Regions from separate parts of the Halomonas sp. MCCC 1A11062 genome, predicted to be linked through region 2. Evidence: predicted binding sites of a transcription regulator. Region 2 holds the regulator's gene; each other region holds the start of a gene.

Region 1 (2,268 bases), on a different contig from region 2:
GTGGCTGGAAATGCAACTCAAGCATGAACTCTGGCAGGCGTCCCAGCGTCCACGCGCTCAGGTAATCCCTCTGCATGCCGCGGGTTGACGAAACGCCAAACGAGCGAATGCCAACGACACCGCGCTAAAGCTTTACCCGCAGAAGCCGATATTCTCTCCACCGGTGCCCTTCGTGCACGGGGTGAGGGCGTTTGCGTGATAGGCATCAACACCAACATTCTGTCGATGATCGTGCAGAACAATCTGCGTAGCAGCCAGCAGGCCATGCAGAGTGCCATGCAGCGGCTCTCGTCGGGCCAGCGCATCAACAGTGCCAAGGACGACCCGGCAGGGCAGGCCATTGCCAACCGCATGACCGCACAAATTCGCGGGCTCAACCAGGCCGCGCGCAACGCCAACGACGGCATCTCGCTGGTACAGACCGCCGAAGGCGCACTCGGCCAGGTCAATACCAATCTGCAGCGTATCCGGGAGCTCACCGTGCAGGCCGGCAACGGTACTCTGAGCCCTACCGATCTTGCCGCGATACAGGACGAGATCGACCAGCGCCTGGATGAGATAGATCGCATCGGGCTGCAGACAGGCTTCAACGGCGTTTCCGTGCTGGGCGAAAGCCGTGGCTTACGTATCCAGGTGGGGGCCAATGATGGCGAGACCATCACCATCGAGCTCCAGGCCATCAATCGGCACACGCTGGGGCTGAATGGCTTTCGTGTCGTGGCACATGAAGGCGGTGATGCCACCGAAATGCCGCTCGATACCCTGGACGAAGCGCTCAAGCGAACCGACCGCCAGCGCAGCCAGCTCGGCGCGCTGCACAATCGCTTCGAAGCGGTGATCGACAACATTCAAACCACCGTGGTCAATCTCAGCGCCGCTCGCTCGCGAATCATGGATGCCGACTACGCCCAGGAAGTCTCCAACCTGGTGCGCGCTCAGATCCTGCAGCAGGCCGGTATCGCCATCCTGGCCCAGGCGAACCGCATGCCGGAACTCGTTCTGGAGCTGCTGCGCCAGCGCTGATTCCGGTCCTCGACGCCAGGTCCGAGACAAAATTCAAAATTTTTTTCCCTTCTTCCTAAAGTCCTGGCCACAGGTGCCGTTAATCAGGGTAACGGCCAACGGCGCCGTTGAGGTAGGCCCGAAGATGCTGGGCCAGCGAAACCAGGTTCAGTGGGCCCGCCAATGGAGCCCTCAACGTAAAAAAGGAAATGACCCATGTCAGTCATCAATACCAACATCACTTCCATGATTGGCCAGGCTAACCTGCAGAAGAGCCAGAACGCCCTGCAGACCTCCATGGAGCGTCTCTCCTCCGGCCTGCGTATCAACAGCGCCAAGGACGATGCTGCCGGTCAGGCCATCGCCAACCGTATGACCGCTCAGATCACCGGTCTGAACCAGGCACAGCGTAATGCCAACGACGGTATCTCCATCGCCCAGACCGCCGAAGGTTCGCTGAACCAGGTTAACGACAACCTGCAGCGCATTCGTGAGCTGAGCGTTCAGGCCGCTAACGGCACCAACTCACCCGATGACCTGCAGTCCATCCAGGACGAAATCAGCCAGCGTCTTTCTGAAATCAACCGTATCTCAGAAGAAACCAACTTCAACGGCGTGAAAGTGCTGGCCGGCGACCAGGGCCTGAAGATCCAGGTTGGTGCCAACGATGGTGAAACCATCACCGTTAACCTGAAGCAAATCAACGCCCAAACTTTGGGTCTGGCTAACCTGGATCTGCGTAACCAGGTGGCTTCGTCTTCCCTGTCAGCTGTCGAGGGCGGCGTTCTTCGTCCGGCACAGGAAGCGACCACCGTTGCACTGACGTTCAGTGGCGCTGAGCCTGAGCAGGCCACCCTGGTAGTGGGTGATGACGGTGCGCTGTACGCCCAGGTTGGCACTGACCTCTTCGATGCCACCTTCGATTCAGCAACCAACACCGTCTCTTATGACACAAGTGGCACGGCCGCTACTGGTGTTGCTGCAACTACCGCAGACAGCTTCGTTGATTCTGATGGTAACCTGGTTGAGCTGAGCACGCTTGACAGCGCCATTCGTGAAGATGCTGCCGGCGATGTCGAGTTTGCTGTGCATCAAGCGAACGCTACTGGCACACTGGTTGTTTCCGACGGTACCAATTCTTGGACAATCGATGGGACAACCAATACCATCGACCTTGAAACTGGTGCGGTTGTGCTTGGCGCTGCTGACAGCACAGCCATCACAGACTTCACCGATTATGCTGAGGTTACTACCGGCAACATTCTG
Region 2 (2,268 bases):
GAGCGACACACTGCACGAGTCACCGAGCTGCTTGAAAGCTGGGCGCAGGAAGGGCGGCGCTGGGTAGGCGATCCCGGCAGCTGGCGTATCGTGGCGCTACCGATCTCCAGCCCGCATCTGTCGCTGCTGGCAGCGCAGCAGTCGCAGTGGGCGCTGTGGATAGACGACGATCTGGAGGCGTTCCGCCGCGGTTATCGCATGCTCAAGCAGATCGCCGAGCAGGGTGGCCCGCGTCGCTTGATTGCCGTGCACCCGTCGGGCGTGGGGCGCCAGGGCCTGTTGAGCAATCTCCAGTACGTTGCGGAAGCGTATTTCGATATGGAACTGTTGGTATTGGCGCGATGAAACCGACCAGGTTGGGGCAACTCTGTTTGCTGACCCTTGGCGGACTGTGGGCGGGCCTGGCTCAGGCGGCCGGCAGTTGGGTAGCCACGGCGCCTGCCGTGCAGGTCGTCATGGCCGAGCGACCCGCCATGTCCGCTGCCTTGTTGCCGCCATCTCCCGAACTGGCACACGGGCAGGTGATGGGCCGCGTGGTCTGGCAGTTTCAGCCGCCAGCCGGCAGGGAGGTGAACGCCTGGCTCTGCCACCCGGGGGACTGCATTCGCCTACCTGGGCCGCGAGGGCAGACCGAGGCACTGGCCGGTGTGCCGGCGGATACGCCACTGAACTTTCAGTTTTCCCTACAGGAGCGTGGGCAGCGTGCCGCAACCCTGCAGGGGCTGCAAGTGATCGTGAATCACGACGACCTGCAGTGATTCTGACCCGTCGAGCGCCGATCGGCATCGCTCGAGGGAACCGTCAGCCGCGAGAGCAAGAGCATGTACACAGCACGAGGCAAGATCGAACAGGCAGACCTGCTGGAGGAGTACCTGCCGCTGGTGAGGCGCCAGGCGCTGTCGATGCAGGTTCGACTGCCGGCAAGTATCGAGCTCGATGATCTGATCCAGGCCGGCACCGTGGGGTTGCTCGAGGCGATGGGTCGCTTCGATGCCACTCAGGGGGCGAGTTTCGCTACCTTTGCCAGCCAGCGTATCCGTGGCGCCATGCTGGACGAGCTGCGCAGCCGCGACTGGCTGCCTCGCAGCGTGAGGCGTAATGCCCGGGCGGTCGATGAGGCCGTGCGCAGTCTGGAACAGAAGCTCGGCCGGGCGGCAGACGAGCTTGAAATAGCCGCCGAGCTCGACATGGAGCTCGAGGAGTATCGCCAGCTACTCAGTGATACCAACAGCGGCCATCTGCTGCCCTTCGAGGTGCTCGTCTCGGAAGGCGCCGAACCCGGCATCGAGGACGCTTCGCTCGATACGCCTTATCACATGCTCATCGACGAGGAGCGGCGTCGACAACTGGTCGATGGCATCGAGGCACTGCCCGAGCGTGAAAAGCTGCTGATGGCACTCTATTACCAGGAAGAGCTCAACCTGAAGGAGATCGGCGCTGTGCTCGGTGTCACCGAGTCGCGAGTGTGCCAGCTGCACAGCCAGGCGGTAAGCCGGTTGCGGGCACGCTTGGCGGACAGCGACGCCTAGGTTTTTCCAAAGGTTTTCCCAAAGCCAACGGCGCAGGAAGGCATCTCTCGCAAGCCTAGAGGTTGTCCATCAGCGCCTTGGTGCTGGTCAGGGCATTCATGTAGCACCCGTGCAGCCGGTCGGCGGGCACTTCTTCGAGGGCTTCCTCGACCTGGCGTTCGTGGTTCTCGCACAGCACCAGCACGGCGCCGAGAGGTCCGCTGCGATACTTCAATGCATTGATGATCGATTCACCCAGGGGCAGGTGGTCGAGCAAGGTATTGCGATCCTCTTCGAGCAGGGCATCCATCATCGAGAACAGTCCGGTGGTGAAGGCATCCTCGGGATCGAGAGCGGGGAAGGGGGCCGCCAGATAGCGGCACATGAAGGCGCGGATCAGCGCCATGCGCAGCACGATGCGGGACGAGGGCTGCAGGCTTGCCAGGGTCAGGGTCAGAATCAGCCGGCGCAGTTCGATCAACCCCAGGATCTGTACCGCGCGATGCAGATCGACCGCCTTGCCGCCACGGTTGAAATAGGAGGAGTTGGCGCGGCGCAGAATCGCCACATGCAGATGGGGCACCTGCACCACCAGCTCGTGCAGCCGGTTGAGGTCACTGCTGTCTTCCTCGTAGAGCGCGCGAATCAGGCGAATCTGGGCGGCACGGTTGCCGTGGCGTCCTCGGGACGGCGAGGCAATGAAGCTGGGGCGTGCCAGATAGTCGCCGTCGTAGTAATCGCAGCCCATCATCTGGTACCG
Region 3 (2,268 bases), on a different contig from region 2:
ATGCGCGGTGACGGCCTGGCTCAGGGGTTCTCATGCAGCCGCAGCCAGCGTTTTGCTTTTGGTGTCAGCCGGTATCGCTGCTTGGGGCTGTTGGGTTTTTCAGGCTGGGTGGGTTCGATCCATGCACCATCAAGCGCGGGGGCTAGATAGTTCTTGCGGAACGTCGGGCGATGACTCAGCCCAAGGGCTGCCATCAATGCCGCCGTTCCGGCTTCTCCTGCCGCCAGGACAGCCATCAACCTTTCAACTGGGTCGCTAGCTGGGTCGTCTACTGGGTCGCTAGCTAGGTCGGTCCGTAGGGCACTATCTGGACTATTCCGCTGTATGGCGGGGGAGAAAGCGCCGGGTTCGCTTTCAATCGCTTCCCTAAAGGCATCGCGCAGTGCGGTGAGCATGAATTCAATGAAAGGCGTGGCTTCTCCTGCCTGGTCGGCTTGTGCCAGGGTGTCATAATATTCCTGCTGCCGGTCGCGAATGACCGTCTCGACAGGTAGATAGCTCAGCAGCGGCCGCCAGCGACGCAGTATCAAGGTTTGCCACAGGCGTCCCATCCTGCCGTTGCCGTCGGCAAAGGGGTGGATGAACTCAAGTTCATAATGCACCACGGCGCTTGCAATCAATGGATGCTCATCTGTGCCGGACAGCCATTTCAGAAGATTTTCGACCAGCAAAGGTACCCGCTGAGCGGGCGGGGCCATATGAACCAGCTCACTGCCCTTGTAGATGCCCACTCCTCCGGTGCGAAAACGGCCGGCATCATCGACAAGCCCTTGCATCAGCAGGCTGTGAGCTTCAAGCAGATCTTTCACCGATTCGGGTGTCCAGCCCGGCATGGCTTCATAGGCGGAGAAAGCGTTTCGTACCTCCTGGATTTCCCGTGGGTGGCCAAGCACACGCTTGCCGTCGATGACAGCACTAACCTGATCCAGCGTGAGGGTATTGTTTTCGATGGCCAGCGATGCGTGAATCGTTCGTAGCCGATTCTCTCGCCGCAGCTGTGGGGTGAGGCTGTATTCCGCCAGAATCGCATAGCGCCCGACAGCCTCGCTGATCTCCGCGACAAGGCGGAGCGCTAATGGCGTTAGCGTGAACGGTGGGCGGTAGGCGGTGCTTTTTGGCATATGGCAGCCTCAAAAGGGTCGATTGTCGCCATTATACGGCACCCTGCGCTCGTTTCCTGCCGCCATGATGATTTATCGGAGCATGAGGGGTAACACCAACTCCGCAAGGAGGCGGCCGGCGAGTTCTGGAATTTTTTGTCGGAAAGCTAAAGTTTTTTGGTAAGCCGCCGAGGTTGTGATAACAGGAAGTCAATACACCGACACAAGGCAGTCCCTTATGGCCAGCATTTCTTCTCTCGGCATCGGTTCCGGGCTCGATCTCAACGGTCTGCTCGACCAGCTCAACGAAGCCGAGCGCGGCAAGCTCAAGCCCATCGAACGGCAGATCGAGACCCAGCAAGTCAAGATCTCCGCCTACGGTGAACTCAAGGGCGCACTTTCCGGCTTTCAAGCCGCCGCCAACGCCCTCAACGACGCATCCCTCTATCAGAGCCTTTCCACATCCGTCGCCGGTAGCTCCGTCGAAGCGGCTGCCGGTCGTGATGCGGCCATGGGCCAGTACGCCATCGATGTGGAGCGGTTGGCCACGGCAGGCAGCCTGGCCTCGGCGCGCCTCGAGGTCGATCTCGACCAGGTACTGACCGATAGCGACCAGACGCTGACGTTGCACTTCGGCAACGCTACCGGCGAGGCTCCTCAGGCGATCGACATCGATATCGCCGCCGGCAGTACGCTCGAGGACATTCGCGATGCCATCAATGCCCAAGAGGGTGCCGGCGTCACCGCCTCCATCGTCAACGACGGTGAGGGCTACCGGCTCGCACTGATGAGCAGCGAGACCGGTGAGGCGGCTTCCATTACCGATCTGACCTTCAGTGATGGTTTCTTTGCCGATGGCATCGCATTCAGTGAAACCGAAGGGGCCGAAGCCATTGCTCAGGCTGGACAGGATGCGCTGCTCAACGTCAATGGCATTCCCATCACCAGTGCTTCTAACCAGGTGGAAGGAGCGATCCAAGGCGTCACGCTCAGCCTGACGGAAGAGGGTAGCAGTACCGTCAAGGTCGAACAGAACACCCGCGCGGTGCGCGAAGCCATCACCGGCTTCGTCGAGGCCTACAATGCGCTCAAGAGCACCATCGGCGAATTGACCGCTTTCAGCGGCGATAGCGAGACCGCTGGCGATCTGCTCGGTGACAGTGCCGTG

The links. The regulator FliA, encoded in region 2, starts transcription of late flagellar genes. The targets are predictions, from matches to a motif close to CTAAAGTTNNNNNNNNNNCNGCCGATA.
Positions count from the first base shown of each region.
Region 1: the regulator FliA is predicted to act here: its motif matches at 1,079-1,105, upstream of HOP58_RS06760 (flagellin).
Region 3: the regulator FliA is predicted to act here: its motif matches at 1,268-1,294, upstream of fliD (flagellar filament capping protein FliD).

Region 1 covers NZ_JABFTW010000004.1:278,104-280,371, forward strand. The annotation lists gene HOP58_RS06750 (HigA family addiction module antitoxin) at 1-88, shown strand, start outside; gene HOP58_RS23155 (flagellin) at 196-1,023, shown strand; gene HOP58_RS06760 (flagellin) at 1,219-2,268, shown strand, end outside.
Region 2 covers NZ_JABFTW010000028.1:13,031-15,298, reverse strand. The annotation lists gene HOP58_RS20205 (hypothetical protein) at 1-345, shown strand, start outside; gene HOP58_RS20200 (flagellar protein FlhE) at 342-758, shown strand; gene HOP58_RS20195 (RNA polymerase sigma factor FliA) at 822-1,529, shown strand; gene HOP58_RS20190 (HDOD domain-containing protein) at 1,585-2,268, opposite strand, start outside.
Region 3 covers NZ_JABFTW010000004.1:273,136-275,403, forward strand. The annotation lists gene HOP58_RS06720 (OmpA family protein) at 1-11, shown strand, start outside; gene HOP58_RS06725 (Fic family protein) at 21-1,121, opposite strand; gene fliD (flagellar filament capping protein FliD) at 1,339-2,268, shown strand, end outside.